4 regions of the Streptomyces sp. NPDC030809 genome follow, and region 4 is predicted to be linked to each of the others. Evidence: riboswitches for the same ligand, from Rfam matches in the RefSeq annotation. Region 4 holds a riboswitch; each other region holds the start of a gene.
The links. Region 4 has a riboswitch for cyclic di-AMP ahead of ACZ407_RS32965 (M23 family metallopeptidase). Riboswitches for the same ligand answer to the same signal wherever they lie in the genome.
Positions count from the first base shown of each region.

Region 1 (7,285 bases), on a different contig from region 4:
GATGACGCGGCCGGTGCGGGCGGGGCGGATGACGCGGCCGGTGCGGGCGGGCCGGAAGGCGAGGACGGCTCCAGGAGGCGGGTGCGCAGGCGCTCCAGGGTCGCCGGGCCGAGTCCGAGGCCCTCCGCGAGGTACGGGTCCACCCCGCCCCAGGTCTCCTCGATCGCCGCGAAGGCCGCGTCCAGGTAGTCGGTCCGCGCCTCGAAGAGGGGGCTCAGCAGGGCCATCACCTCGGGGGAGCGGGCGCCCTCGGCCTGCTCGCTGCGCTGGACGCGGTAGCGGTGGTGCGGCGCGTTCGACTCCAGGTAGTCCGTGACGATGGCCTCGCGCTCGACCCCCAGGGCGAGCAGGGTCACGGCGACGGAAAGCCCCGCCCGGTCCTTGCCCGCCGCGCAGTGCATGAGGACCGGCACGCTGTCCTCGGCGATCGCGTGCAGCACCCGGCTGTGCTCCGCGGTCCGCTCCCTGATCAGCTTCGCGTAGGACGTGCGCATGCGCTCTTCCGCGCGGCCCTCGCCCAGGACCTCGCGGAGGTGCCCGAGGCCGCCCTCGCGGACCATCTGCCAGAACTTGCCCCCGTAGGCCGGGTCGGACAGCGGGATGTTGACGTTGCGCACGCCGTCGAGGGCGACGTCCGCACCCTCCTGGGCCTGGTCCCCCGCGTTGCGGAAGTCGAAGACGGTGTGGAGTCCGAGCGAGTTGAGGTACTCGATGTCCGTTTCGGTGGCATGCGCCAGATGTCCGCTTCGGAAGAGATGCCCTGTACGTACCTGACGTCCGTCCGTGGTCGGAAGGCCGCCTACGTCACGGAAGTTGCGGACTCCGGCCAGTATCGGCTCGTTCGGTATGTGCTGGGTCACGTGGACTCCTGGCGGCTCGGGGGTGTGTCCGAATTGCACTACTTGGCGTCAAGTTACCGTAATAGCGGGGGAGATGTGCAGAGGGTGTGATCGGTGTGCGGCGGGCCCGTGAGCAGGATCATACGGTGACCGTGCGTGGCGGCGGCCGTGCATCGAAAGCCGTTGTGGGGAGGGCTGTTACGCGGATGCAATAGACGGACAGTGACCGGAATTCCGGCGATCATTCAGCTTCCCCATTCCTTTGGGGAATTCATGACTTGTTCCCTCCCTCCGCGCTGGATTACGTTCACCGCCGAGCCGGGTGGAAAGCCGAATCCTGCCGCCGCCCGGATACCGCAACCGACCAATTGCGTGCGGCAGGAGCGGGGGAACCAGGTAGGCCGCCGTTCCGGATCTTTCTCCCGGAGCAGCTAGGGGTGAAGCCGTATCCGTACGGCCGGGCATCTCCAGCCCGAACCCGACAGCTCACCTCGCAGGCGCCGGAGAGGAATTCGCCATGCCCGGAAAGGGTAAGCACCGCCGCCCGAAGGCCAGCCCGATCACCCGCGGTTTCGTCGCCGCCGGCACGGGCGGCGCGGCCCTCGCGCTGCCTCTCATGGGGGCCACCGGCGCCCACGCCGCGGAGCAGGCGGCCGCGCCGGCTGCCGCACCGGCCGTTGCCAACGCCGTCGTGCCGGCCGGGGCCCAGGTCGCGGCTCGGGTCGCCGCTCCGGCCGCCGCTCCGGCCGCGGCGCGGGCCACGTACACCGTGGCCGCGGGGGACTGCCTCTCCGAGATCGCCGCGGAGCACCACGTGCAGGGCGGCTGGCAGCGGCTGTACGAGGACAACCGGACGGCCGTCGGCTCCGACCCCTCCCTCATCCACCCGGGTCTGAAGCTGACCCTCGGCGGCAAGGGCGAGCACCGGGGCGAGGGCGAGCAGCACGCCTCGCGCGCCAAGCGGCAGCCGGTGAAGCGGGCCGAGCGGACGGCGTCCGCGGCGACCGGCTCCGCTTCTTCTGCCTCCTCCGCCTCCTCTTCTGCTTCCGCTTCTTCTTCCTCTTCCGCCGCGTCGGCCGCTTCCTCCGGGGCGGGTGCCTCCTCGGCCTCCGCCGCCGGGTTCGTCGCCCCCGTGACCGCCTCGATCTCCACCTCGTACCGCCTGGGCGGCAGCATGTGGTCCAGCGGGTACCACACCGGGGTCGACTTCTCCGTGGGCCTCGGCACCACCGTGCACGCCGTCGGCGCCGGCACCGTGGTCTCCGCCGGCTGGGCGGGCGCGTACGGCAATGAGGTGATCATCCGGCACGCGGACGGGCACTACTCGCAGTACGCCCACCTGTCCTCCCTCAACGTCTCCGCGGGGCAGACCGTCGGAGCGGGCGACTCCATCGGACTGTCCGGCTCCACCGGCAACTCGACCGGCCCGCACCTGCACTTCGAGATCCGCACCGGGCCGTCCTACGGCCAGGACGTCGATCCGCTCGCCTACCTGCGTTCGCAGGGCGTGAGCATCTGACCCCGTCCGCCGTCCGCGGCGGGCGTCGGCGGCCGGGGCCGGGATCCGAGGGGGATTCCGGCCCCGGCCGGGTTGCGGCTGCGCCGGGTCTGCGCCGGGCGCGCCGGGGGTGTGTCGGGGCTCCGTCGGGGGTGCCTCCGGGTTGCGTCGGGGGTGCCTCGGGGACGGGTGGGGCTGCTGTCTTCGTGCGGTATTCCCGCGGTATTCCTGACTCGTTCCGAATGGCCGAAACTGACCGGGTGGTATAGATCACCCCGCGTCAACCCCTTCCTACGGTCGCGTAGGTCACATCGCGCGGGGAAAGATGTGCTCCCGTGGCAGGCGATTCGACATTTCTCTCAGCAGGGCCCGGGCCCGTGACCCCCATCGGTTCGTACGTGGCACTCGGCGACAGCTTCACCGAAGGGGTCGGCGACCCCGGACCGGACGACACCTTCGTGGGCTGGGCCGACCGGCTCGCCGTGCTGCTCGCCGACCGGCGCGAGGAACACGACTTCCGCTACGCGAACCTGGCGGTGCGCGGCAGGCTGCTGGACCAGATCGTGGCCGAGCAGGTGCCCCGGGCCAAGGAGCTCGCCCCCGAACTCGTCACCTTCTGCGCGGGCGGGAACGACATCATCCGGCCCGGGAGCGACCCCGACGACGTGGCCGAGCGCTTCGAGGCGGCCGTCGCCGACCTGACCGGGGCCGTCGGCACCGTGATGATCACGACCGGTTTCGACACGCGCGGGGTGCCGGTCCTGCGGCACATCCGGGGGAAGGTGGCCACGTACAGCGCACACGTACGGGCCATCGCGGACCGCTACGACTGCCCCGTGCTCGACCTCTGGTCCCTGAAGTCGGTCCAGGACCGGCGGGCCTGGGACGACGACCGGCTGCACCTCTCCCCGGAGGGCCACACCCGGGTGGCGCTGCGCGCGGCCCAGGTGCTCGGCCTGGAGGTGCCGGCCGACCCCGACCAGCCGTGGCCGCCCCAGCAGCCGCGCGGCTCGGCCGAGGTCACCCGCGACAACATCCAGTGGGCGCGGGAGTACCTCGTACCGTGGATCGGGCGCCGGCTGCGGGGGGAGTCCTCCGGGGACCACGTGGAGGCCAAGCGGCCGGATCTGCTGCCGTTGTAGGGCGAGGCGAGGCGGGGCGGGGCGGGGCGGGTCCGGTGATTCGGGCTCGGGTGGGCTGGGGGCAGGGCTCGGGGTCGGGGTCGGGGTCGGTGGGTTCGGGCCGGGGCTGCGACTCGGGTGCGGGCTCGGGTGCGCTGAGGCGCCGGTGGGTTCCGTGAGGTTCTGCGGAATCCTTCGTGCCGGGTGTGCGTTGGGAAGGGCAGAACAGTGGTACGTCCAGCCCCCACCGCCTCAGGAGGCGCCTTGTCCGGCTCCCGACACCTGCGATCCCAGCTGCGTGCGAAGCGCCCGGCCGCCTTCGGCGCGGACCCGGTCGGCGCCCGGATGGAGCGGATCCGCCGTTCGCCGAACTTCGCCGACGGCGTGTTCCAGAACCCGCTGGGCGCCCGGCACCGGCCCTCCGGGTCGATGCTGGAGTTCGCGAAGGTCTACTTCCGGAAGGAAGAGCGTGTACGCCGGGCGCCCGCCGCCCCCATTCCGGTGCATCCGACCACGCTGAAGGACCTGTCCCGGCCGCCGGCCTCGGGCCTGCGGATCACGTGGATGGGGCACAGCAGTGTGCTGGCCGAGATCGACGGCAAGCGGGTGCTCTTCGACCCGGTGTGGGGAGAGCGGTGCTCTCCGTTCCCGTTCGCCGGCCCGAAGCGGCTGCACCCCGTACCGGTGCCGCTGACCTCGCTCGGGGCCGTGGACGTGATCGTCATCTCCCACGACCACTACGACCACCTCGACCTGCCCACCATCCGGGAGCTCGCCGGCACCGACACCGTCTTCGCCGTGCCCCTCGGGGTGGGCGCGCACCTGGAGCACTGGGGCGTGCCGGAGGACCGGATCCGCGAGCTGGACTGGAACGAGACCACGAAGATCGAGGGCCTGTCCCTCACCGCGACCCCGGCCCGCCACTTCTGCGGCCGCGGACTGCGCAACCAGCAGCACACCCTGTGGGCCTCCTGGGTGGTCGCGGGCGACCGGCACCGCATCTACCACAGCGGCGACACGGGCTACTTCCCCGGCTTCAAGGACATCGGTGCCGAACACGGCCCCTTCGACGTCACCATGATCCAGATCGGCGCGTACAGCGAGTACGCGCCCAGGAACCTCGAGGACTCCCGCCCCGACCCGGGCCCGTGGCCGGACATCCACATGACCCCCGACGAGGGTCTCCGCGCCCACCTCGACCTCCAGGGCGGCCGGCCGCACGGGGTGCTGCTGCCGATCCACTGGGGCACGTTCAACCTGGCCCCGCACCCGTGGAGCGACCCCGCCGAGCGCACCCTGCTGGCCGCCCGCAAGGCCGGCCAGTCCGTGGCCGCCCCGACCCCGGGCGAGCCCTTCGAACCGGCGGGAACGGTGCCCGCGGACCCTTGGTGGCGGGCCATCGCGGCCCCCGGCTTCGAGTGGGAGCGGTGGAGCCCGTACCGGGGGGCGGCGGAGGCGGAGCCGGTGCCGGAGGTGCCGGAGGCGGAAGAGGAGAACGAGGCGCGGGGGCAGGCGGGGCCGACGGCGGAGCCGGAGGCGGGGACGGGGCAGGTGGCGGTGGAGGTGTAGGTCTGGGGGCGGGGTCGGTTGCGGCTGATCCGCCTTTGGTGCGCTTCTTTTCCCCCCTGGCCTTGTTGCTGCGGGGCAGCGTCTGCCCACCGCCCCCCAGAGTGACGCGGGGTCTCACCGTGCGGGGTCCGGTGCTGGGCGGGGTTGGGTTTGTGGTGCGGGGTGTGGCCTTGCGGGGTTTGGGGTGGGGCGGTGTTGTGGGGGGCTCCGGGGGGTGCTCGCATGTCTGATGGTCCGGCCGTCCCGGCGGCCGGTGTCAAGGGCGCTCCCTTCGGTCGCGTCGCTGCGCGATGGCCCTTCGGGCCACCCTTGACTCCGGCCGCCGTGCCGTCAGTCCCCAGACTTGCGAGCACCCCCCGGAGGGAAAGCCGGTCACGGGGACGGCGATGCCCACCGGCGGGGTCCGGGAAGCCAGGCAGGGTCATGTCCGGGGCTCGCCCTCACGGGCGAAAGACCCGCCCACGATCGCTACGTGCCCCATCCCGGACGGCGGTCGCCGGGTGGCTCCTGGCCGGGCAGAGGCCGCCCACGATCGCTACACGCCTGATCCCGGGCGGCGGCTGTCGGTCGGCTCGTGGCCGAACATAGACCGCCACCGATCGCTACGCGCCTAATGCCGGTCGGCGGCCGCCGGGTGGCTTGTGGTTGGACACAAGCCGCCCACTACCGCTATGCGCCCCGTGCCGGTCGGCGCCTGCGGCCTGTGATCAGCCTCGGCGCGGGCAGGTTCGTGCCTGACGTCAATTGCGTTCGGCAGAACCGCATTCCGCTGCCCGAACGGCGGTCCGATCGCCGTATCGAACCACGGCGGGCTGGCCGCCAACGTCCCCCAGCCCCCCACCAGTGCCCCAGCATCTGGATGCCTTGTACGGGTGGTGCGGGTGGGAGAACACCCCCGCGCGCAGCGCGGGGGCAGCCCCACCGGCGGTCAGCCGGACCCGAAAGCCCCGCCCGGCACGGGCGCACCTGCACGGCGGGTGGGCCGCCAACGTGCCCGGGCCCCCCACCAGTGCCTCAGCATCTGGATGCCTTGTACGGGTGGTGCGGGTGGGAGAACACCCCCCCCCCGCGCGGAGCGCGGGGACAGCCCACCGGCGGCCGGCCGGACACTAAAGCCCCCCGGCACAGGCGCAGCCGCGCGGAGCGCGGGACAGCCCCACCGCGGGCAGCCGGGCACGAAACGCCCCGCCCGCCGCAGGCGCACCCGCGGGGAAGGGGGGCCGGGGGAGGGGAATCGGGCTGTCGTGCGAGGGGTCCTTCCGTCGCGGGAAGTGGGGGGAAGGCGCGGGCGGGCCCGGCGGGGCGCGGGCTAGCGTGGGGTGGTGATCAACGCGGGGTCAGGCGGCCCCGCGCCGCACGTAACGAGGGCGTCGATGTCCGGACTCCGCGCACCCGCGGCGCGTGCCGACCGCCGAGAGGGCGGGCGGCGCGGGCGGCCCCGTTCCCGCCACCGGCTGCGTGGTCAGCTGGTGCGGGCGGCCGTGCTGCCCGCGCTGGCGGCCGGGCTCAGTGGGGCGGCCGCGGTGATCTTCACGCTTCAGCTCGGCGGTGCGGAGCCCGCCGACGCGCGGTTGTGGCCGGTGCTGGCCGGGTGCGGGCTGCTGTTCGGGGCGGCGCTCGGGGCCGCGGTGCTCGGGGCGCAGCGGGGGGCCCGTACGGTGCAGGAGCGGTGCGAGGCCCTGCGGCGGTCGAGTGCGCGGGGCCGGCAGGAGCTGCGGGCCGCGGCCGAGCGGCTGGAGCGGGGGGAGGCCCTGCCGCCGCGGCGCAGCGGGCCGGTCGGCGGGGGCGGGGACGAATTCGACCTGCTGTCGCAGGAGTTGAGGCTGGCGCGGGACCAGGCGCATGCGGTGCTGGTGCGCAGTGCGGTGCCCGGCGCTCCGACGGACAGTGAGCAGAAGGTCGAGGTGTTCGTGAACCTCGCGCGCCGGCTGCAGTCGCTCGTGCACCGCGAGATCCAGTTGCTGGACGGGCTGGAGGACGTGGTGGAGGACCCCGACCTGCTCAAGGAGCTCTTCCACGTGGACCATCTGGCCACCCGGATCCGCCGGCACGCCGAGAACCTGGCCGTTCTCGGCGGCGCGGCCTCGCGGCGGCAGTGGACCCGGCCGATCGACGTGAGCGAGGTACTGCGGTCCTCGGTGGCCGAGGTGGAGCAGTACACGCGGGTGAAGGTGGTCCCGCCGGCCGGCGGCTCCGTACGCGGGCACGCGGTCGCCGATGTGGTGCACCTGCTGGCCGAACTCGTCGAGAACGCCACG
Region 1 covers NZ_JBVIDV010000011.1:56,437-63,721, forward strand. Annotated here, with positions in the region: partial or broken gene ACZ407_RS16590 (tyrosine-protein phosphatase) at 69-860, opposite strand; cyclic di-AMP (ydaO/yuaA leader) riboswitch at 1,191-1,354, shown strand; gene ACZ407_RS16595 (M23 family metallopeptidase) at 1,357-2,358, shown strand; gene ACZ407_RS16600 (SGNH/GDSL hydrolase family protein) at 2,673-3,479, shown strand; gene ACZ407_RS16605 (MBL fold metallo-hydrolase) at 3,723-5,027, shown strand; gene ACZ407_RS16610 (sensor histidine kinase) at 6,401-7,285, shown strand, end outside.
Region 1: another riboswitch for cyclic di-AMP. It lies ahead of ACZ407_RS16595 (M23 family metallopeptidase); the one in region 4 lies ahead of ACZ407_RS32965 (M23 family metallopeptidase).

Region 2 (7,285 bases), on a different contig from region 4:
CCATTTCCACGTCCTCCGTGGCCACCCGGGGCAGGCCCACCCCGCTGCGGTGCGGGATGAACCGGAGCAGTTCGTCGACGGCCTGCGGGATCATGCCGGGCTCGGCACGCAGCCGTTCGAGTTGCTCCGGGTGGGTGAGAAGCGCGAACACCATGTTGGCGCTGTTGTTGCGGACGGCGTGGGCCCCGCTCACGAGGATGGCGGTGGCCAGCGAGACGGCCTCGTCCTCGGTGATCTCACCGGCCAGGGTGGCGGAGGCGAGCACGCCGCCGAGGTCGTCCTGCGGTGCCTCGCGGCGCAGGGCCAGCAGGTCCACCACGCACTCGCGGACCGTCTGCTTGGCCCCGGCACTGCGGGAGGGCGCGGCCCCGGGGGCCATGATCATGTCGGCCCAGGAGGTCATGTTGCGCCGCATCTCCTCGGGCACGCCGAGCAGGTCGCTCACCACGGCCAGCGGGAACGGTCCGTGCAGGTGCTCCACCAGGTCGGCCGGTGCGCCGTGCCGCTCCATCCCGTCGAGGAGTTCGTCGCAGGTCTGCTGGGCGGTGGGGCGCAGCCGCAGCATGCTCTTGCCGGTGAAGGCCCGGGCCACCACGCGCCGCATCACGTTGAGCCGGGGCGGGTCGGCGTAGTTGAGCGAGGCCTTCAGCGAGGCGATCGCGTGCGGGGAGGAGCTGGTGACGGTGCGCTCGACGAGTTCCTCGCGGCTGAACCGGGGGTCGGTCGTCACCTGTTTGACGTGCTCGTAGCGGCTCATCAGCCAGGCCGAGTCCTGGCCGTACGGGAGCTTGATGCGGGCGGCGCTGGTCTCGCCGAGCCGGTCCTGCAGGAACGGGTCGAAGTCCAGGGCTTCCAGGTCGTCCAGGCTCCAGAAGTGGACGCCGCCGTCCGCCTCGGGACAGCCGGCCGGCTGCGCCGTGGGCTGCTGCCTGACCGCCGTCTCGGGGTCTGACGTCATGGGGTCTCCCGGTTCTCTCGTCACGCACCGTGGTGCACCACCGCAGGGCGCGGTGGAGGAATCCATTCCCTTTTGCCAGTCGACTGGCCCGGAGCCGCCCTCGGATCACCGGAATGGCGCAGGTCCCGGCGGAACTCCTCAGCGCGCGCAAACCCCGGCTGTCCGTGAGGCTTTTGCAGAACGCGAAAGGAGACCCCACGCGATGGCTACTCTGTGCAAACCAACGGTGTCCGTGCCCGAGCACGTGATCACCATGGAGCAGACGCTTGATCTCGCCCGCTCCGTTCACGCGGACCACCCGCAGCTCGACCTCGCGCTGCGGCTCATCCGGAACACCGGAGTCGAGAAGCGGCACATCGTGCAGCCCATCGAGGAGACGCTCAAACACCCCGGCTTCGAGTACCGCAACACCGTCTACGAGGCCGAGGCCAAGGCCCGCGTCCCGGCCGTGGTGCAGGAGGCCCTGGAGAACGCAGGCCTCCGGGCGTCCGACATCGACGCGATCGTCTACGTCTCCTGCACGGGCTTCATGATGCCCTCGCTGACGGCGTGGCTGATCAACCGGATGGGGTTCCGGACGGACTGCCGGCAGCTGCCGATCGCGCAGCTGGGGTGTGCCGCGGGCGGCGCCGCCATCAACCGGGCGCACGACTTCTGCACCGCCTACCCGGGGGCCAACGCCCTCATCGTGGCCTGCGAGTTCTGCTCGCTGTGCTACCAGCCGGGCGACCTCGAAGTGGGCAACCTGCTGTCCAACGGCCTCTTCGGCGACGGTCTGGCGGCCGCCGTCGTGCGCGGCCGCGGCGGCACCGGCATCGAGCTCCAGCGCAACGGTTCCTACCTGGTGCCGGACACCGAGGACTGGATCGCGTACGACGTCCGCTCCACCGGGTTCCACTTCAAGCTGGACCGGCGGGTGCCGGGCACCATGGAGCCGCTGGCTCCGGCCCTGCAGCAACTCGCCCACCAGCACGGCTGGGACGCGGCAGATCTGGACTTCTACATCGTCCACGCGGGTGGTCCGAGGATCCTGGACGACCTGAGCAAGTTCCTCGGGGTGCCTTCCGAGGCCTTCCGCTTCAGCCGGGCCACCCTGACGGAGTACGGCAACATCGCGAGTGCGGTGGTGCTGGACGCGCTGCGCCGGCTCTTCGACGCGGGCGGTGCGGAGGACACGGCCCGGGGGCTCCTGGCCGGGTTCGGGCCGGGCATCACGGCGGAGATCTCCCTGGGCTGCTGGACCTCGGAGGAGGACCAGGAGCTGGCGGAGCTCACCGAGGCGATGGAGCGGGAGTCGCTGCATGTCGACTGAGACGGCGGGCGCCGGCACCGGCACGGGCACCTCCGGTGCCGGTGCCGACCGCGCCCTGCAGCAGCCCCCGGTGCGCGACTGGCCGGCCCTGGACCTCACGGGTGTGGACTTCGACCCGGTGCTCGCCCGGCTGATGCGCGAGGGGCCGGTGACCCGGATCCGGCTGCCGAACGGGGACGGCTGGGCCTGGCTGGTGTCCCGCTACGAGGACGTCCGCATGGTGACGAACGACCGCCGGTTCAGCCGGAAGGCCGTCGTCTCGCACAACGTCACCCGGCTGGCCCCGCACTTCATCCCGGTGGACGGGGCGGTCGGGTTCGAGGACCCGCCGGACCACACCCGGCTGCGGCGGGCGGTGGCCCCCGCCTTCACCACCCGCGGGGTGGAGCGGCTGCGCGAGCGGGCGAAGGAGATGCTGGACGAGCTGGTCGACGGGATGCTGCGCGACGGCCCGCCCGCCGACCTGACCGAGCGGATGCTGGCCCCGTTCCCCCTCGCGGTGGTGTGCGAACTGATGGGCGTGCCCGCCGAGGACCGGCCCCGGATGCACGAATGGACCATGCTGATCCTTTCGTCCAGCGCCGGCGCCTCCCGCAGCGAGCAGGCGAAGGACGCGATGTCGGCGTACTTCGCCGAACTGCTGGAGCGGCGGCGCGGCAGCGGCGGCGAGGACATCGTCGGGCTGCTGGCGACCGCCGTCGGCCAGGGGGACGTCACCGCCTCGGAGGCGGTGGGCCTGGCCCTGCTCATCCAGATCGGGGGCGAGGCCGTCACCAACAACACCGGCAACATGGCGTACATCCTGCTGAGCCGGCCGGAGTTGGCGCAGCGCCTGCGGGAGCGCCCGGCGCTGCGGCCCACCGCCCTCGACGAGCTGCTGCGCTACATCCCGCACCGCAGTGCGGTGGGCCTGTCCCGGATCGCGATGGAGGACGTGACCGTCGCCGGGCACCGGATCAGGGCGGGCGAGGCGGTGTACGTCTCGTACCTGGCGGCGAACCGGGACCCGGAGGTCTTCCCCGACCCGGAGGAGATCGTCCTCGACCGCAGCCCCAACCCGCACGTCGCCTTCGGCTACGGGCCCCACTACTGCCTCGGCGGACTGCTCGCCCGGCTGGAGTCGGAGCTGATGGTGGACGCGCTGCTGGACCGCTTCCCCGGACTGCGGCTCGCGGTGCCGGAGCCGGAACTGCGGTGGCGGCCGGGGGCGCTGATCCGGGGCCCCGAGGGATTGCCGGTGACCTGGTGACCGTCTTCGCGCACTCCCCGGACGGCCTGCTGGTGCCCGCCGGGCACGGGCGGACGCTGGTCACCCCGGCCCACGAGGTCACCTTCAAGGTGACCGGCGAGCACTCCCGGGTGGCCTCCAGCTTCGAGGTCGTGGTGCCTCCCGGTTTCGACGTGGGCGCCCATGTGCACGCCCACAGCGAGGAGTTGTTCTACGTGCTCGAAGGGGAGCTGGAGGTGCTGGCCTTCGAGCCGCGCATCCGGACCAGCGAGGACTGGCGGAACTGGAAGTCCGCCACCGGGCGGCGGCCGGTGCACGCCGGGCCGGGCACGGTGATCGTGGTGCCGCCCGGCTGCCCGCACGCCTTCGCCAACCGGTCCCGGGAGCCGGCCCGGATGTTCTTCCAGTCCTCGCCGCCGCCGGACCACGAGCGCTACTTCGAGGAGCTGTTCGCGATCCTGTCCGGGCCGGGGCCGGTGGACGAGGAGGCCATCGCGGGCCTGCGGACCCGCTACGACATCGAGCAGCTCACCCCCCTGCGGCACGGCTGACCCCGGTCCCGCCCGGGCCGTACCGCTCCCCCGCCCCCGTCCGGCTCCGGCCGGCCGGGGGCTTGACCTTGCCCTCCGGGGCAAGGTCTAGCGTGAGCCGCAGCGGAGGCGGCGCCGACGGGGGGCCGCGCGGACGGCGGGGGCGGCATGAGGATCGGCGAGGCGGCGCGGCGGGCGGGGGCGACCGCGAAGGCGGTGCGCTACTACGAGTCCCTCGGGCTCATCTCCCCCGGCCGGCTGCCCAACGGCTACCGGGAGTACGGGGACCACGAGGTGCGCCTGGTACGGGAGATCAGGGCGCTCGGCGCGATGGGTATCCCGGTGGAGCGGACCCGCCCGTTCCTGGACTGCCTGGACGGCGGGAGCGAGCACGGCGACGACTGCCCGGCCTCGCTGGCCGGTTACCGGGCGGCGATCGAGGACCTGGACGCGCGCATCGAGGCGCTGACCGCCCGCCGATCGGCGCTGGCCGGACGGCTGCACTCGGCGGCGTACCGCAACAGCACGGCACGGCCCGGTCGGGAGGACCCGTACCGGCTGCCGGCCGGGCTGCCCGTGCCGGAGGACGACGGAGCCGCGGCGCACCTGCCGGGACTGGCCGCGCCGCCGCTCGCCCTGTCCGCCACGTCGGGCGGGACGGTACGGCTGGACCGGCTGGGCCCCGGCCGCACCGTCCTGTACGTCTACCCGCTGACCGGGCGCCCGGAGGCCGACCTGCCGGCCGGCTGGGAGGAGATCCCCGGGGCGCGCGGCTGCACCGCGCAGGCCTGCGGCTTCCGGGACCACCACCGGGAGCTGCTGGCGGCGGGGGCCCGGGTCTACGGGCTGTCCGGCCAGGACACCCCGTACCAGGCGGAGGTGGTGGAGCGGCTGGGACTGCCGTACCCGCTGCTGTCCGATCCGGACCTCGCCCTGGCGCGGGCGCTGGACCTGCCCACCTTCGAGTTCGAGGGCCGGACCCTCTTCAGGCGGCTGACGCTCGTCGTGCGGGACGGGAGGATCGAGCACGTCTTCCACCCGGTCTTCCCGCCCGACGAGCACGCCGGCCAGGTCCTCGCCTGGCTCTCCGGTCAGTAGGCGCCGAAGACGTTGTCGATCGAACCGTAGCGGGCGGCCGCGTAGTTGCAGGCCGCGGTGATGTTGGCGACCGGGTCGTAGGAGTCGGTCGAGGTGCCGGGCACGTGGTAGGCGCGGAAGGTGGGGTCGATCACCTGGAGCAGGCCCTTGGAGGGGATGCCGGCCGCCGCGTTCGAGTCCCAGTTGTTGATGGCGAGGGGGTTGCCGGAGGACTCGCGCATGACGTTGCGGTAGATCCCCTGGTAGCTGCCCGGGATGCCGTGGCGGGCCATGATGTCCAGCGACTCGCGGATCCAGCCGTCCAGGTTGTTCGGGTAGCTCACGGCCTTCGGGGCGGCGGTGGTCCGGGCCGAGCGGTCGGCGCGGGCCGGGGCCGCGGCCCGGTCGGCGGCGCTCTTCGCCTTCGCCGCCGCCGACTTGGCCGGCTTGGCCTTGGCGGGGTTGGGGGCGCCGAGGGTGAGCTTGAGGCCGGGGTGGATGAGCGCCGGGTCCCCGCCGATGACGTTCCGGTTGTCCTGGTACAGCTTCTTCCAGCCGCCGGTCACGTGCTGCGAACGGGCGATCCCGGAAAGGGAGTCGCCGGCCTTGACGGAATAGGTGGCCGGCCCCTTGGCGGGCGCCTTCCCCGGGGCTGCCGCCGGAGCGGACTTTGCGGTGGTGATGGAATGCACGGACTGCGCCGCCGCATTCGGGGCCGCGGCGTCGGCCACGCTGGCACCGATCAGCGGAAGGGCGAGGGCTGCGCCGCCCGTGCCGGCGGCGACGAAGCCGCGGCTGAGCGGGTTGTTCTTCGGGCGGCGGTGCTTACCCTTTGCGGGCATGGCGGTGTCCTCTCCGACGCCTGCGAGGTGAGCTGTCGGGTTCGGGCTGGAGCTGCCCGGCCGCACGGCGTGTGCGGCTTCACCCCGAGCCGTCCCGTGTCCGGGCCGGCGGCCTGCCTGGTTCCCCCGCTCCTGCCGTGTCGCGCGTGGGTGGATGGATGTCCGGGCGGCGGCAGGATTCGGCGTTCCGCTCGGATTGACGGTGACGCTAAAGGAAGCAGGGCGCACAGAACAAGACGTGAATTGCACGAGGAAATGAAATTGACCGATCCACCGGAAAAGGATCATTCCGCACCGCCGGAGGGCGTCCCCAACTTCCGGGCGGCACAAGGGCCGCGGCCGGCTCCCGTGGCTTCGCACGAGGATTCCGCGTGACCCACCTCACGGGCCCCGCGCCGAATACGGCATGAGTGGATATGGAGGCATGAAGAAGCCGAATTCGGACATTGCCCCCTGTCGGCGTAGGCCGGGGTGGGCCATGCTGTGATCCGCCCGCCCGGGCGAGGGGTCCGGGGCGGCGGCGGACGAGGGGGCGCGGAGTGGGCACGGTGGACGGCACGGTGGACGGCGCGGCGGGCGGCAGGGCGGACGGCACGGACGGGGTGCGGATCGAGCGGGACGGGCCGGTCTTCACGGTGGTGCTGGACCGGCCGGGGGTGCGCAACGCGGTCGACGGACCGGCGGCGGCGGCGCTCGCGGCGGCCTTCCGCACCTTCGACGCCGACCCGGAGGCGGCCGTGGCCGTGCTGTGGGGCGAGGGCGGCACCTTCTGCGCGGGCGCCGACCTCAAGGCGATGGGCGGCGGGCGGGGCAACCGGGTGGCCGAGGACGGGGACGGCCCCATGGGCCCGACCCGGATGGAACTGGGCAAACCCGCTATTGCCGCCATTTCCGGCCATGCCGTGGCGGGCGGCCTGGAGCTGGCGCTCTGGTGCGACCTGCGGGTGGCCGAGGAGGACGCCGTCCTCGGGGTCTTCTGCCGGCGGTGGGGCGTGCCGCTGATCGACGGGGGCACCGTACGGCTGCCGCGGCTGATCGGCGAGAGCCGCGCGATGGACCTGATCCTCACCGGGCGCGCCGTGCCCGCGCCGGAGGCGTACGGGATGGGGCTGGTGAACCGCCTCGTGCCGCCGGGGCAGGCCCGGGCGGCCGCCGAGCGGCTGGCGCACGAGATCGCGGGGTTCCCTCAGCTGTGCCTGCGGCAGGACCGGCTCTCGGTGCGCGAGCAGCACGGCCTCGACGGGGCGGCGGCCCTGCGCAACGAGTACCGGCACGGCCTGGTGCCGCTGTCCGCCGGGGAGACCCGGGCGGGGGCCGCCCGCTTCGCGGCGGGGGCCG
Region 2 covers NZ_JBVIDV010000023.1:118,612-125,896, reverse strand. Annotated here, with positions in the region: gene ACZ407_RS27505 (cytochrome P450) at 1-958, opposite strand, end outside; gene ACZ407_RS27500 (type III polyketide synthase) at 957-2,270, shown strand; gene ACZ407_RS27495 (cytochrome P450) at 2,260-3,519, shown strand; gene ACZ407_RS27490 (cupin domain-containing protein) at 3,516-4,049, shown strand; gene ACZ407_RS27485 (redoxin domain-containing protein) at 4,197-5,126, shown strand; gene ACZ407_RS27480 (LysM peptidoglycan-binding domain-containing protein) at 5,120-5,947, opposite strand; cyclic di-AMP (ydaO/yuaA leader) riboswitch at 5,950-6,110, opposite strand; gene ACZ407_RS27475 (crotonase/enoyl-CoA hydratase family protein) at 6,496-7,285, shown strand, end outside.
Region 2: another riboswitch for cyclic di-AMP. It lies ahead of ACZ407_RS27480 (LysM peptidoglycan-binding domain-containing protein); the one in region 4 lies ahead of ACZ407_RS32965 (M23 family metallopeptidase).

Region 3 (7,285 bases), on a different contig from region 4:
GTACGCCTCGCCGACGAGCGGCGTGACGACGGCGACCTTGCGGTCCTGGTCGATGCTGGTGACCCGGCCGGTGAGGACCTCGGCCTTGGGAAGCACGCGTCGCAGCGGGACGACAACGTGCCGGGGCGAGATGCTGCCGGCGGCGACTTCGGGGAGGAAGGGCTGGTAGGTCATGTACGACCGCGGGTCGACGACCGTGACGGTCGCCTCGCCGTAGCGCATCTTCTTCATGATGCGCTTGGCTGCGTACAGGCCTACGTACCCACCGCCTACTACGAGGATCCTGGGACGCTCCGTGGTGCTCATGCCATCGAGTATCCAGCACCCGGCGGGGGGTCGCTCGTGAGCCCCTTCACAAGAACCGAAGGACCCTCTGCTACACTGCGCCGCCCACGTGACCCAGGTCATGGTCCGCTCCGGGAACCACGGGGTGACGGAACTCGTTGTTCACCCGTCCTGAACTGGCCTGGAAGCTTCCGAAGGGTCTGAACCACAGGGTTCGTCGTTACCTCTGATACGAAACCCGAAGCACTCATCGATCAAACAAAACGGGTCCGTGGACCCCGAAAGGGCTTCGAAGTGCCCTTCCGCGGCGGCCGCGGACCCGAATCTCTTGTGAAGAACTTCACGAACTTTCTCCGGGCGGCGGGACCAAAGTCCCGCCGCCACCCCCCGGTCAGGCGATGGACCAGGCGATTCCGTCCAGAATGTCGTGTTCGGAGACGACCACCTCACGGGCGCCGATGCGCTCCATGACGGCCAGCAGGACCAGCGCACCGGCCCCGATCACGTCGGTCCGGCCGGGGTGCATGACACCGATCCGCGCGCGCTCGTCGTGCGTGGACGTCAGCATCCGCTCGGTGACCTCGCGGACGGTCTCGTACGGGATCCGGGAGTGGTGGATCGCCGAGGAGTCGTACTCCGGCAGGCCCAGGGCGATGCCGGCCACCGTGGTCACGGAGCCGGCCAGGCCGACGAGGGTGCGGGCCTCCCCCAGCGGGACGGTCTCGGCCGCCAGGTCCAGCGCGGCCTCGATGTCGGCGCGGATCGCGGCGATCTGCACCGGGGTCGGCGGGTCGGTCACGGCCCCGTCCACGACGAGGTGGCGCTCGGTCATCCGGACGCAGCCGACGTCCACGGAACGGGCGGCCCGGACGTGCTCCTCGCCGACCACGAACTCCGTGGAGCCGCCGCCGATGTCCACGACCAGGAAGGGCTTCTCCAGGTGGTCGGCACCGGCCAGCTCCCGGGTGGCCCCGGTGAAGGAGAACTCCGCCTCCTGCTCGCCGGTGATGACCTCCGGCTCGACGCCCAGGATGCCGAGCACCCCCGCGACGAACTCCTCGCGGTTCTCGGCGTCCCGGGAGGCGGAAGTGGCCACGAACCGCAGCCGCTCCGCACCCAGCTCCTTGATCACTTCGGCGTACGCGCCGCAGGCCGCGAAGGTGCGCTCCAGCGCCTCGGGGGCCAGCCGGCCGGTCTGGTCCACGCCCTGGCCCAGCCGGACGATGGTCATCCGCCGGTCCAGCTCGGTCAGCTCGCCGGTGGCCGGGTCGCAGTCGGCGACCAGCAGGCGGATGGAGTTGGTGCCGCAGTCGACGGCCGCGACCCGGGTCACGCGGACCCCTCCCCGGTCTCCGGAGCCGCCGCCCCGTCGGTGCACGGGGTGACGCAGGCGCCCTTGGCCCACCACTCGGGGAGCATCGCGATGGCCTCGTCGCCCAGCGGGTTCACGCCCGGGCCGGCCGCCAGCGAGTGGCCGACGAGCACGTGCAGGCACTTGACCCGGTCGGGCATGCCGCCCGCGCTGGGGAAGCCCTGGAGCACCTCGATCTCGTCGCGGCGCCGGATGTAGTCCTCGTGCGCGGCGCGGTAGGCGGCGGCGAGCTCCGGGTCGGTGCCGAGCCGGGCCTGCATCTCCTTCATCACGCCGTTGGCCTCCAGGGTGCCGATGGCGGAGGCGGCGCGCGGGCAGGTCAGGTAGTACAGGGTGGGGAACGGGGTGCCGTCCGGGAGCCGCGGGGCCGTCTCGACCACGTCCGGCTGCCCGCAGGGGCAGCGGTGCGCGATGGCCCGCAGGCCGCGCGGCGGGCGGCCGAGCTGCTGCTGGAACGCTTCGATGTCGGCGGCCGTCGGCTCGGTCCGGTCGGTCTGGGGCGGGGGCGTTTCCATGCCTGCTGTGAAGTCTCTTCTTTCGGGGTCCGACGGTTTCGGTCGGACGGGCTCAGTCGTCGTCGGGGCGGTCGGCCTTGTCGACGCCGTCCCAGACGTTGGAGTACCAGGGGCGGTCGCCGGCGCCTTCCCCGGCGCGGCGGCGTGCCTCTTCCGCGGCCTCGGGGTCGACGACGGTGTAACCGACCTCCCCGGGCCGCACGTAGTGCAGGTGCCTGCGCGCCTGCTGTTCCACATAGGCCGGGTCCTGCCAGCGGGCCTTCTCGTCGCGCAGCTCCTCCAGGCGCTGGCGCGCCTCGTCGGCGGTGCGCTGCTGCTCCGTGATGTCCGAGCGCTGGGAGACGTACTGGCGCATCGGGTACGCGAGGGCGACGATCAGGGTGCAGAGCACCAGGGCGAGCAGGGCGGCCCGGCCGGTCAGGCGGCTGCGCCGGACCTGGCGGCGGGACTGCGAGCGGTAGACGTGGGCGGCGGTCCGCTCCCCGAGCTGCTTGAGCCTGGTTGCGGTGGAGAACCGGTCCCGGTTCCCGGCCATGTTCCGCCTCCCCTCTCCTACACGCGTACGTCCCCGCACACGGTACGGGACCGGGGGCGGGGACGCTTCGCTACGCTGCGGCTTTGCTCCTTATTCGTTTCTTTGGATGCAAAGCGCGGAGCCGGAGCCGCGCGGGGGTGATCAGCCCTTGAAGCGCGGGAAGGCGCTGCGGCCGGCGTAGACGGCGGCGTCGTCGAGGATCTCCTCGATGCGCAGCAGCTGGTTGTACTTGGCGACGCGGTCCGAGCGGGCCGGGGCGCCGGTCTTGATCTGGCCGCAGTTCACGGCGACGGCGAGGTCGGCGATGGTGACGTCCTCGGTCTCGCCGGAGCGGTGCGACATCATGCACTTGAAGCCGTTGCGCTGGGCCATCTCGACGGCGTCGAGGGTCTCGGTGAGCGAACCGATCTGGTTCACCTTCACGAGCAGGGCGTTGGCGGAGCCCTCCTCGATGCCGCGGGCGAGGCGCTCGGGGTTGGTGACGAACAGGTCGTCGCCGACGATCTGGACGCGGGAGCCCAGCTTGTCGGTGATGACCTTCCAGCCGGCCCAGTCGTCCTCGAAGAGCGGGTCCTCGATGGAGACGAGCGGGTAGGCGTCGACGAGGCCCTCGTAGTACTCGGTCATCTCGGCGGCCGAGCGGGACTGGCCCTCGAACTCGTACTTGCCGTCCTTGTAGAACTCGGACGCGGCGACGTCGAGCGCGAGCGCGATGTCCTTGCCCGGGGTGTAGCCGGCCTGCTTGATGGCCTCGACGATGAGGTCGAGCGCGGCGCGGTTCGACTCCAGGTTCGGGGCGAAGCCGCCCTCGTCGCCCAGGCCGGTGGAGAGGCCCTTGGAGTGCAGGACCTTCTTGAGGGTGTGGTAGACCTCGGCACCCCAGCGCAGGGCCTCGGAGAAGGACTCGGCGCCGATCGGCGCGATCATGAACTCCTGGATGTCCACGTTGGAGTCGGCGTGCGACCCGCCGTTGAGGATGTTCATCATCGGAACGGGCAGCAGGTGCGCGTTCGGGCCGCCGAGGTAGCGGAACAGCGGCAGGTCCGAGGCCTCGGACGCGGCGTGGGCCACGGCCAGGGAGACGCCCAGGATGGCGTTGGCGCCGAGGGAGCCCTTGTTGTCGGTGGCGTCCAGGTCGAACATGGCCTGGTCGATCAGGCGCTGCTCGGTGGCGTCGTAGCCGACGAGCTCCGGGCCGATCTGCTCGATGACGGCGAGGACGGCCTTCTCGACACCCTTGCCCATGTAGCGGTTGGGGTCGCCGTCACGGAGCTCGATGGCCTCGAAGGCACCGGTGGAGGCGCCGGACGGAACGGCAGCACGGCCGGTGCTGCCGTCGTCGAGGCCCACCTCGACCTCGACCGTGGGGTTGCCTCGGGAGTCCAGGATTTCCCGGGCTACGACGACGTCGATGGACGGCACGAGCATCTCCTTCTGGGATGTGACGCTGGGTGTGCGGTGGCACGGAGGCCTTGCGGTGGCCTTGCCGCCTAGAGCCTAACCGGATCCGGGCACTCGGCCGGCCGACCGCCCGGGTCCTGGGACGAAAAAGGGTCCGAATACCCCTGTTACGGGACATAGGACTCTTGAATTCGGCCCGCGGGGGCCGGCGCCGGGGTGCGGACGGCGGGCTTCCGGGGGCTGGAACCGGCGGGCGAACGACACCGCCCGGCGCGTACGGAGGGTCGCGCCGGGCGGTGCCGGGGTGCTCGGTGCCGGGCTCCGGCGGGGCCTCAGGAGAGGTGCAGCTTCTGGCCCGGGAAGATCAGGTCGGCGTCGCCGACGATGTCCTTGTTGAGCTCGAAGAGCTTCTCCCAGCCGCCCTTGACCCCGTGGGCCGCGGCGATGGTGCCGAGGGTGTCCCCGGGCTTCACCTCGTACGAGCCGTCGCCCTTCTTGTAGCCCTGGGTCGCGGAGGGGGCGGAGGGGCGCTCGGAGCGGGTGGTCGGCGCGGACTCCTCGCGGCTCTTCGACGCGGACTTCGAGGAACCGGAGGACGCGGCGGAGCCCGAGGACTTCGAGGAGCCGGAGGAGGAGGGCTTCGAGGTCGAGGGCTTCGACGGGGTGGTGTCGCCGGAGCCGGAGGAGGTGCGGGTCAGGCCGACGCCGCAGCTCGGCCAGGCGCCCTTGCCCTGGCCCGCGAGGACCTTCTCGCCGATGGCGATCTGCTGGGCCTTGGTGGCCTGGTGGGCGTTCGGCGCGTACGCCGTACCGCCGAAGGCGGCCCAGGTGGAGGCGGAGAACTGCAGGCCGCCGTAGTAGCCGTTGCCGGTGTTGATCGACCAGTTGCCGCCGGACTCGCACTGGGCGACGGCGTCCCACTGGGAGGTGGTGGCGGCACTGGCGGTGCCGGCGGCCATCAGGGGGGCGGCGACGGCGGCGCCGGTGACACCCGCCAGGGTCACGATGCGGGTCGTCCGGTCGAGCGCAGTGGGGCGGCGATGCTTGCCCTTGCCGGAAAGCAGCATGGAACTTCTCCTCACCGACGCCTGCGAGGTGAGCTGTCGGGTTCGGGCTGATGAGCTGCCCGGCCGCACGCGGTGCGCGCGGCTTCACCCCGAGCCGTTCCCGTGACCGTCTTTCAACGGCCGGGCCCGGCGCAAACCTTGGGTCCCCCGCTCCTGCCTTCGGCGCTTGCGCGACGACTGTTCCCTCCGGACCGCCGGCAGGATTCGGCGATGCGGTCGAAGGGGCCCGCGGTGGCGAGCGGTTCAGACCGTAGGCAGAGGCCTCCCCGATGTTCAAGGTCGGACATCGGGGAGAAACCGCCCCTATCCACCCCTCCGCCAGGGGTGTTTGCGCAGGTGAGAGCGCTTATTACGGAATCATCACGGCGGGCCGGGCCAGTTGGGCGGAAGAGACGCATGTCTCACTTGATCGAATACGGACATTCGACCCTTAACGGGGCATCAGCCGCGCCCGAAGTGCCCCTATTTCTGACGGAGATCGAGGTTCTGGCCCGGCTGGATCAGATCCGCGTCCTCGCCGATGAGCTTCTCGTTCGCCTTGTACAGCGCGCCCCAGCCGCCCTTCACGCCCTTGGCGTCCGCAATCTCGGAGAGGCTGTCCCCGGGCTGCACGGTGTACGTGGGCGAGGGGGCCGGGATGGACGCCGGGTCGGTGAGGTCCGACGCGGCGTCAGCGGAGCCGGTGGCGCCGCCCGCCGCGCCCAGGCCCTCGTCGGCCGCCGCACCGCGGTGGCGGCCGGAACCCTCGCCCGCGCCGGGCGTGGCCGCCGCAGGGGTCTCGGGGGTGGCCCCCGGGGCGCCGGGGGCGGTCGGAGTGCCGGGCGCGGCAGGCGTGGTGGGAGCCGTCGGCGTGCCCGGCGTACCGGGGGCCGTCGGGGTCCCGGGCGTGGCCGGGGTGGAGGGCGTGCCCGGGGCGGCCGGGGTGGTCGGGGTCGCCGGGGTGGTGGGCGCACCCGGGGTGGCGGGGGTGGTGGGGGTGGCCGGCTTGGCGTGCTTCGCCGGCTTCTCGGGTGCCGGGCGCTCGTCGGGGCGCACGGGGGCCGGGGAGACCGGGCGCGGCGAGGCGGCGGAGCCGGGGTCCACGTCGGCGGCCGGGCCCTTCCCGGTGAGGCCCGCCGGGCCCGCGCACAGCGGCCAGGCACCGGGGCCCTCGCTGCCGAGGATCCGCTCGGCGACGGCTATCTGCTGGGAGCGGCTGGCCAGGTCGGGGCGGGTGGCGAACTCCAGCCCGCCGCCGTCCTTCCACATCTGCTGGGTGAGCTGGAGCCCGCCGTACGCGGCGTTGCCGAAGTCTGCGCTCCAGGCGCCGCCGCTCTCGCACTCGGCGACCTTGTCCCAGGTGGCGGCTTCCGCTGCGGACGCGTTGGTGGCCGCGAGCAGCGGCAACGCGAGCGCGGAGCCGGTGACTCCGGCCGTGACGACGATGGCGGGTGCCTGACGGGGGCGTCTGTGGCGGCCGTTCCCGGAACGCATGGCTGTGGACCTTTCGCGTGACAGCAAAGGGGCGACGGCGAACCTAACCGGCCTCGAACGTTTGTCACAAGTCGATGCAGCGCAGATCACGCGAAGGTCACACTCCTGATGGTCCGTCAAGAACGGTCCAGGAATGCTTGAATCCGGTTCAGTTTCCGGCGGGTTCCGCTTTCAGCCTCCGGACGGCGTGAACGCGACGGGCAGCGTGCGCAGTCCGCGCATGATGAGCCCGCCGCGCCACCGGAGTTCGGCGGGATCCGCGTCAAGTCGCAGGTCCGGCAGGCGGGTCAGCAGGGTGGCCAGTGCGGTCTGGCCCTCCAGCCGGGCCAGCGGGGCGCCGAGGCAGTAGTGGATGCCGTGCCCGTACCCGAGGTGCTGGTTGTCGGTGCGCGAGAGGTCCAGGGTGTCGGGCGCGGCGAACCGCTCGGGATCGCGGTCGGCGGCCGCGAGCACCACGAGCACCGGGTCCCCGGCGGCGATGTCCTGCCCGCCGAGGGTCAGCGGCCGGGTGGCGAACCGCCAGGTGGCCAGCTCCACGGGGCCGTCGTAGCGCAGCAGCTCCTCCACGCCGGTGGCCAGCAGTTCCGTCTCCCCGGCGGCGAGGGAGGCCTGGAGGCGGGTGCGCTGGCCGGGGTTC
Region 3 covers NZ_JBVIDV010000007.1:231,816-239,100, reverse strand. Annotated here, with positions in the region: gene ACZ407_RS12620 (NAD(P)/FAD-dependent oxidoreductase) at 1-306, opposite strand, end outside; gene ACZ407_RS12615 (Ppx/GppA phosphatase family protein) at 677-1,618, opposite strand; gene ACZ407_RS12610 (DUF501 domain-containing protein) at 1,615-2,172, opposite strand; gene ACZ407_RS12605 (FtsB family cell division protein) at 2,225-2,707, opposite strand; gene eno (phosphopyruvate hydratase) at 2,849-4,135, opposite strand; gene ACZ407_RS12595 (transglycosylase family protein) at 4,441-5,175, opposite strand; cyclic di-AMP (ydaO/yuaA leader) riboswitch at 5,179-5,350, opposite strand; gene ACZ407_RS12590 (LysM peptidoglycan-binding domain-containing protein) at 5,638-6,648, opposite strand; gene ACZ407_RS12585 (cytochrome P450 family protein) at 6,820-7,285, opposite strand, start outside.
Region 3: another riboswitch for cyclic di-AMP. It lies ahead of ACZ407_RS12595 (transglycosylase family protein); the one in region 4 lies ahead of ACZ407_RS32965 (M23 family metallopeptidase).

Region 4 (7,285 bases):
ACGTGGACGGCATCGACCTGGTGCTGAACGTGGACCCGGCCGGCGACCACAAGGACTACCTGCACCGCTCGGGCCGTACCGCCCGTGCCGGCCGCTCCGGTGTGGTCGTCTCGCTGGCGCTCCCGCACCAGCGCCGCCAGATCTTCCGCCTGATGGAGGACGCGGGCGTGGACGCCTCGCGCCACATCGTCGGCGGGGCCGGCGCGTTCGACCCGGAGGTCGCCGAGATCACCGGCGCCCGTTCCCTGACCGAGGTCCAGGCCGACTCCGCGAACAACGCCGCCAAGCAGGCCGAGCGCGAGGTCGCCGAGCTGACCAAGCAGCTGGAGCGCGTCCAGCGCCGTGCCGTCGAGCTCCGCGAGGAGGCCGAGCGCCTGGTCGCCCGCGCCGCCCGCGAGCGCGGTGAGGACCCGGAGGCCGCCGTCGCCGAGGCGACCGAGGCCGCCGAGGCCGAGGTCGCGGCGGAGCTCGCGGCGGCCCCGGCCGTCGAGGAGCGCACCGAGCGCTTCGAGCGCCGTGACGAGCGCGGCAACTTCGAGCGCCGCGGCGGCTTCAACCGCGACCGCGAGGACCGCGGCGGCGACCGTGGCGGCTTCCGCCGCGACGACCGCCGGGACGGCGACCGCGGTGGCTTCCGCCGCGACGACAACCGCGGTGGCTTCGACCGCGACCGCGGTGGCGACCGTGGCGGCTTCCGCCGTGACGACAACCGCGGTGGCGGCTTCAACCGCGACCGTGACAACCGTGGCGGTGGCTTCGACCGCGACCGCGGTGGCGACCGCGGCGGCTTCCGCCGGGACGACCGCCGGGACGGCGACCGCGGCGGCTTCCGCCGTGACGACAACCGCGGTGGCGGCTTCAACCGCGACCGTGACAACCGTGGCGGCGGCTTCGACCGCGACCGCGGTGGCGACCGTGGCGGCTTCCGCCGCGACGACCGCCGGGACGACCGCGGCGGCTTCGAGCGCCGTGACCACCGCGGCGCCGGCGACCGCCCGTTCAACCGCGACCGCCGCGACGACCGCCCCTCCGGCGGCTTCCGCTCCGGTGGCGGCGACCGCCCGTACGGCCGTCGTGACGACCACCGCCCGTCCTCCGGCTCCTCCTTCGGCCGCCGCGACGACAAGCCCCGCTGGAAGCGCAACGGCTGACCCGGCCCGACTGCCCGACCGAGCCCCCCTCGCACCCCGGTGCGAGGGGGGCTCGGTGCTGTCCGGCGACACCCCGCGGGGCCGGTCCGGCGATACTCGATCGGCTGACCGGCGTGGTCGGGCTATGCTCTGGGGTGAGCATGCCGAGGGCCATTAGCTCAATTGGCAGAGCAGTGGACTTTTAATCCATTGGTTGTCGGTTCGAGTCCGACATGGCCTACGTGCACGGAGCGCCCCGGCCCGGTTGAAGAACCGGGCCGGGGCGCTTTGCCGTTCGCGGGGCGCTCAGCGGTCCGCGAGGTGCGGCAGGAGGACCTGTACGTGGCTCCGGGCGGGGTCCTTGACGGCGGTGAGCAGGGTGACCGGGCCGCCGGCCGCGGTGAGGCCGTGGAGGGCGGCGAGGGCCTCGGCGGCTTCGGGGGCGGCGAGTTCGGCCTCGTAGCGGTCGCGGAACTCCTCGTACGTGCCCTGCCCGTCGTGGTACCAGCGGCGGAGTTCGTTCGACGGGGTGAGGGCCTTGGGCCAGGAGTCGATGCGGGCGGCCTCCTTGGACAGGCCGCGGGGCCAGAGGCGGTCGACGAGGACGCGGGTGCCGTCCGCCGCCTCCGGGGGGTCGTAGACGCGGCGCACGCGGATACGGGAGCTCATGGGGCCAGGGTGGCCGACGGGGGCGCGGCGGGCCACCGGGTGAGCAGGGAGTGCAGGGCCTCGATCATGCGGTCCCAGGAGGCGTCGAGCTCGCGGGGGGCGCCGAAGCCGCCGGCCGCCTCGATGGCGGAGAAGCCGTGCAGGGTGCTGCGCAGCAGGCGGACGGCGTCGGTGCGGTCCGGCTCGGCGAGCTCGTAGCCGAGGAAGAGCGCGTACGTGAGCTCGACCAGCCGGCGGTGGCCGGGGGAGGCCTCCAGGGTCTCCGCGGGCAGGGCGAGCTGGGTGGCGGCGTAGCGGCCGGGGTGGTGCACGGCGAACTCGCGGTAGGCCCGGGCGAAGGCAGCCAGGGCCTCGTGGCCGGAGCGGCCGGCCAGGGCCGCGTTCAGCCGGTCGGCGAAGGCGGTGGCCGAGGCCAGGGCCAGGCGGGTGCGCAGGTCGGCCAGGCTCCGGACGTGCGCGTACAGGCTGGCGTCCTTCACGCCGAACCCACGGGCGAGGGCGGAGACGCTGACCTGGTCCAGCCCCTTCTCGTCGGCCAGTGCGGCGGCGGCCTCGACCACCCGCTCGGGGGTCAGTCCGGCTCGGGGCATGCTCCGGGTCCTTCCGTCGTCCGATTCCTGTTAATCAATTGCCTAGGGGTCCTAGGAACATTAGCGTGCGGGGCATGAAGGCACTGACCGAGAAGGACATCCGCGGCTCGTTCGTGAACTGCTCCAAGGGCGAGGCGCAGCGGCTGCCGCTGCCGCGCGACCTGGGGGAGCGCCCCTGGGAGGACCTCGACTTCCTCGGCTGGCGGGACCTGTCCGCCCCGGACCGCAGCTACCTCGTGGCCGAGCACGGGGGCCGGACCGCCGGGATCGCCCTGCGCTTCCCGACGGTGCGGCGCGGGGCGCTGTACCGCAGCATGTGCTCGCTGTGCCTGACCACCCACCCGGGCGGCGGGGTGTCGCTGATGACCGCCCGCAAGCGGGGCCGGGAGGGCCGCGAGGGGAACTCGGTGGGCCTGTACGTGTGCACCGACCTGGCCTGCTCGCTGTACGTGCGGGGGCGGAAGCAGCCGGAGGGCGGTCTGCGGATCGAGGAGTCCCTGACCGTGGAGGAGCAGGTGGAGCGGATGCGGCGGAACCTGGAGGGGTTCCTCGGCTCGCTCTGAGGCCCCTGGGAAAAGCGTGGCGACGGGAGCCTCCCGGATGGCGTATTGTTGTGTCTACCGACGCGGGGTGGAGCAGCTCGGTAGCTCGCTGGGCTCATAACCCAGAGGTCGCAGGTTCAAATCCTGTCCCCGCTACTCAGCACGAGAGCCCGGATCCATTGGATCCGGGCTCTCGTCGTTTCCCGGCGGCCGCTCCTCGGCCCCGGACCGCCACGATTGCGGACCGTAACCGAACGGCCGCGTTGCGCAGCCCTGTTGACGCGGTGTCAGTTCCCTTGGGTGGCCGGAGACATGCCCAAACGCCCGGCGAACCGCCCGGGTTGATCATGCCTTGTCCCCAAAAGTCCAGGCCAGAGCCGGTCAGAGCGTGGCCGATACACGCGAAGGAACGGTCGCGACAGCTTGGAATCACTCGCCTCCGTCTATTACCGTTCGATAACGCGGCGCGGCTGTCCCAGCCGTCGCAAGAGACGGCACCGTGCGCGTGCGCGCCGAATTCCGCGAGGGAACCGGGGAACCACAACTTGGGGTGAATCGGGCCGCTTTGGGCCCGTAGGAGACCTTCCTGCTCCGAACCCGTCAGCTAACCCGGTAGGCGAGAAGGAAGGAAAGGAGCGCCCCCGTGGCGTCCAACAGCCCCACCCCCGAAGCCTCCCGGGCGTTCGACGGTGCCAACGCCGGTGCGTGGGGCGAGTGGAACCCCACCGAGGACTCCGTCCGGCCCGCCCGCGGCCGGCACCGCGTGGCCAAGCAGCGCGGCGGCCTCGCCCGCAGCTCCACGGTGCTCGGCGTGGGCGTCATCGCGGCCGTCGGCGCGACCGGCATCGCCACCGCCCAGGACCGCCCGCAGGTCTCCATATCCATACCCTCGCTCCTGGTCGGCGGTCCGTCCGCGGACCAGCGCGGCCAGGACGGGGCACCCGAGCACGCCCCCGCCGCGGACACCGCCGGGCCGCTGACCACCGCCGGCCTCACCGCGCAGCAGGCCGATGCGGGCGCCACCGCGGGCGAGGCCCTGCGCAACCGGATCCTCCAGCAGGCCGAGTCCCAGTCGGACGCCGCCGCGGCCCGGGCCAAGGAGGAGGCCGCGCGGGCGGCCGAGCAGGCCGCCGCCAAGGAGGCCGCGCAGGCCCGGGAGGACGCCCGCAAGGCCGCCGAGGAAGCCGCGAAGGCAGCCGCCGAGGCGAAGGCGGCGGCCGCCGCCAAGGCCGCGGAGCAGGCCCGGCAGGCGGAGCGGGCCGAGCAGGCGCGCACGGCGAAGCCCGCCGGCAGCTGGGCCCTGCCCACCTCCTCGTACACCCTCACCTCGCACTACGGCGACGCCGGCTCCATGTGGTCCTCCGGACACCACACCGGCCTCGACTTCGCCGCCCCGACCGGCACCCCGGTCAAGGCCGTCGGCGCCGGCAAGGTCGTCTCCGCCGGCTGGTCCGGGGCGTACGGCTACCGGATCGTGCTGGAACTGGAGGACGGCACGGAGGTCTGGTACTGCCACCTCTCCTCGATGTCCGTGACCTCGGGCGCCGTGGGCACCGGCGAGACCATCGGCCGGGTCGGCGCCACCGGCAACGTCACGGGAGCGCACCTGCACCTGGAGGTGCGCACCGGCGGGGCGACCCAGGACCCGCTGGCCTGGCTCCGGGGCAAGGGGCTGAGCGTCTGACCGGAGCGGGGTCCGGGGCTTCCGCAGCGGGCTCCGCGGCGCTCTCCGTACCGGCACCGGCCGGGGCCTCCGTACCGGCATCCGGGGGGATGTCCGTACGGGCGGCCGCCCGGCGGGCCCGTACGGCCAGCCAGGTGAGCAGGGCGAACACCGGGACCATCACGGTCCCGTAGACCAGGTGGAAGCCGTGCTCGCCGAGTTCCGACGAGCTGTTCCACAGGGCGTGGGCGGCCATCGCGCAGGCGAGGCCCAGCAGGGGGAACGCGCAGCGGCCGCGGCCGCTGCGCGCTGCGGCCGCCAGCCCGAAGCCGATGCCGGTCAGCGCGGTGAACAGCGGGTGCGCGAACGGGGACATGACGATCCGCACGAAGAAGGTCGCCGCCGTGAGCGAGTCCGGCACCCCGCCGGGGAAGCCGAGCCCGCTGTCCAGGTCCTCCCCGAAGGCGCTGCCGAGGTAGAGGATGTTCTCGGTGAACGCGAACCCGGTCGCGGTGAACCCGGCGACGGCCAGCCCGTCCGTGAACCCGGTGCCCGGCCGGCCCCGCCGGAAGAGGTGCACCAGCAGCAGGGCCGCCGCCTTGGCGGACTCCTCGACCACCGGGGCGATCGCGATGGAGCCCAACTGGTCGGCGTCGTACGGGTCGGCGGTGGCCCCGGCTATCCAGCGGGTCGCGAAGCTGTTGGCCACTATGGCGACGAGCGCCGCCGCGCAGGCCCCCCACGCGCAGCAGAACAGCAGCTGGGACCAGGTGCGGCCGGGCGGGCCTAGCCAGCGGAACACCGCCATCAGCAGCGGGACCGGCGAGGCCGCCAACCCGAGCCCCACGAGGAAGCCCGGGGTGCCGGTCTGCTCCCGCACCATCCCGAGGATCAGCACTCCGGCGGCGGCGAGCACACAGACCGGTACGAGGGTGCGGACCCGGGCCGAAGCGCGCGAATCACGAGGGAACGCCCGAAACACGCCACGACCGTAACGGCCGGGGCGTGTTGCGGAGCCGGGCTTTTCAGTTCTGCGTACGCAGGAAGAGCAGGTCGTGTACGACGTGCCCCTTGTCCAGGCCCTGGCCCTCGAAGCGGGTCAGCGGCCGGAACGCGGGGCGCGGCGCGTACCCGCCGTCGGCCTGGGTGTTCTCGAAGTCCGGGTGTGCGGTGAGGACTTCGAGCATCTGCTCGGCGTACGGCTCCCAGTCGGTCGCGCAGTGCAGCAGGGCGCCGGGCGCGAGGCGGGTGGCGGCCAGGCTGAGGAACTCCGGCTGGATCAGGCGGCGCTTGTGGTGGCGCTTCTTGGGCCAGGGGTCCGGGAAGTACACGCGCAGGCCCGCGAGGGAGGCGGGCGGCAGCATCTCGCGGAGCAGGATGATCGCGTCGCCGTTGGCCACGCGGATGTTGGTGAGCCCGTTGCGCTCGGCGAGCGCGAGCAGGTTGCCCTGGCCCGGGGTGTGCACGTCGGCGGCGAGGATGCCGGTGTCCGGGTCCTCGGCGGCCATCTGGGCGGTGGCCTCGCCCATGCCGAAGCCGATCTCCAGCACCACCGGGCGGCCGTCGAAGAGCTTGCCGAGGTCGAGGACCTCGTGCCCGTCGATGTCGAGGCCCCAGGTGCCCCACAGGCGGCGGAGGGCGTCCTCCTGGCTCGTGGTCACCCGGCTCCGCCGCGGCTGGAAGCTGCGGATCCGGCGCTCGTGGTGCGAGCCGGCGGGGTCGGGCGACGGCCCGTCGGGGAAACGCGGCTCCGTGCGCCAGCGGGGGGCGGTGTGGGCGGCGTCGGGCTGGGGGTTCAGGGACTCAGACACAGTGCGTCCGATTCTACGGCCGCGGCCGTGCCCCGGCCCGTCCGCTGCGCCCCGCAGGGTCAGGCGCGGAGCGCGCGCAGGGCGCGCTCGGCGATCTCCCGGCCGATCGGGAGCGAGGCCGTCGCCGCAGGCGAGGGCGCGTTCAGGACGTGCACCGTCCGCGGCGCCTCCCGGATGAGGAAGTCGTCCACCAGCGTCCCGTCCCGCAGCACCGCCTGCGCCCGCACCCCGGCCGCCGCCGGCCGCAGGTCCGCCGCGGTCACCGCCGGGAGCAGCCGCTGCACCGCCTGCGTGAACGCCTGCTTCGACAGGGAGCGCCGGATCTCCCCCGCCCCGTACCGCCAGTGCCGTCCGGCCACCCGCCAGGTGCCCGGCCAGGCCGCCTGCGAGGCCAGGTCGCGGGGCCGGACGGTGCCCCAGTCGTACCCCTCGCGCGCGAGGGCCGGCACCGCGTTCGGGCCCACGTGGACCGAGCCGTCGATGCCGCGGGTCAGGTGGACGCCGAGGAAGGGGAAGGCCGGGTCCGGCACCGGGTAGACCAGGCCGCGCACCAGCTCCGGCCGGGCCAGGTCGTGGTACTCGCCGCGGAACGGCATGATCCTTATGCCGGGGTCGTCCCCGGCCAGCCGGGCCACCCGGTCGCACTGGAGCCCGGCGCAGTTGACCAGCGCCCGGGCCTTCACGACCAGCCCGGACGCGGTGCGCACGGCCACCGCCGACGGGCGCCGCGAGATCAGGTCGGCCTCCGCCCCGTAGACGATCTCCGCCCCGGAGGCCTCCGCCAGCCGGGCGGCGACCTGTCCGTAGTCCGCGATCCCGGTCGTGCCCACGTGGATCGCCGCGAGTCCGGTGACCTCGGGCTCGTACTCGGTGATCTGCG
Region 4 covers NZ_JBVIDV010000036.1:46,128-53,412, forward strand. Annotated here, with positions in the region: gene ACZ407_RS32935 (DEAD/DEAH box helicase) at 1-1,151, shown strand, start outside; tRNA gene ACZ407_RS32940 (tRNA-Lys) at 1,299-1,371, shown strand; gene ACZ407_RS32945 (DUF488 domain-containing protein) at 1,437-1,799, opposite strand; gene ACZ407_RS32950 (TetR/AcrR family transcriptional regulator) at 1,796-2,389, opposite strand; gene ACZ407_RS32955 (FBP domain-containing protein) at 2,464-2,952, shown strand; tRNA gene ACZ407_RS32960 (tRNA-Met) at 3,014-3,087, shown strand; cyclic di-AMP (ydaO/yuaA leader) riboswitch at 3,432-3,565, shown strand; gene ACZ407_RS32965 (M23 family metallopeptidase) at 3,575-4,615, shown strand; partial or broken gene ACZ407_RS32970 (PrsW family intramembrane metalloprotease) at 4,638-5,576, opposite strand; gene trmB (tRNA (guanosine(46)-N7)-methyltransferase TrmB) at 5,620-6,405, opposite strand; gene lhgO (L-2-hydroxyglutarate oxidase) at 6,465-7,285, opposite strand, start outside.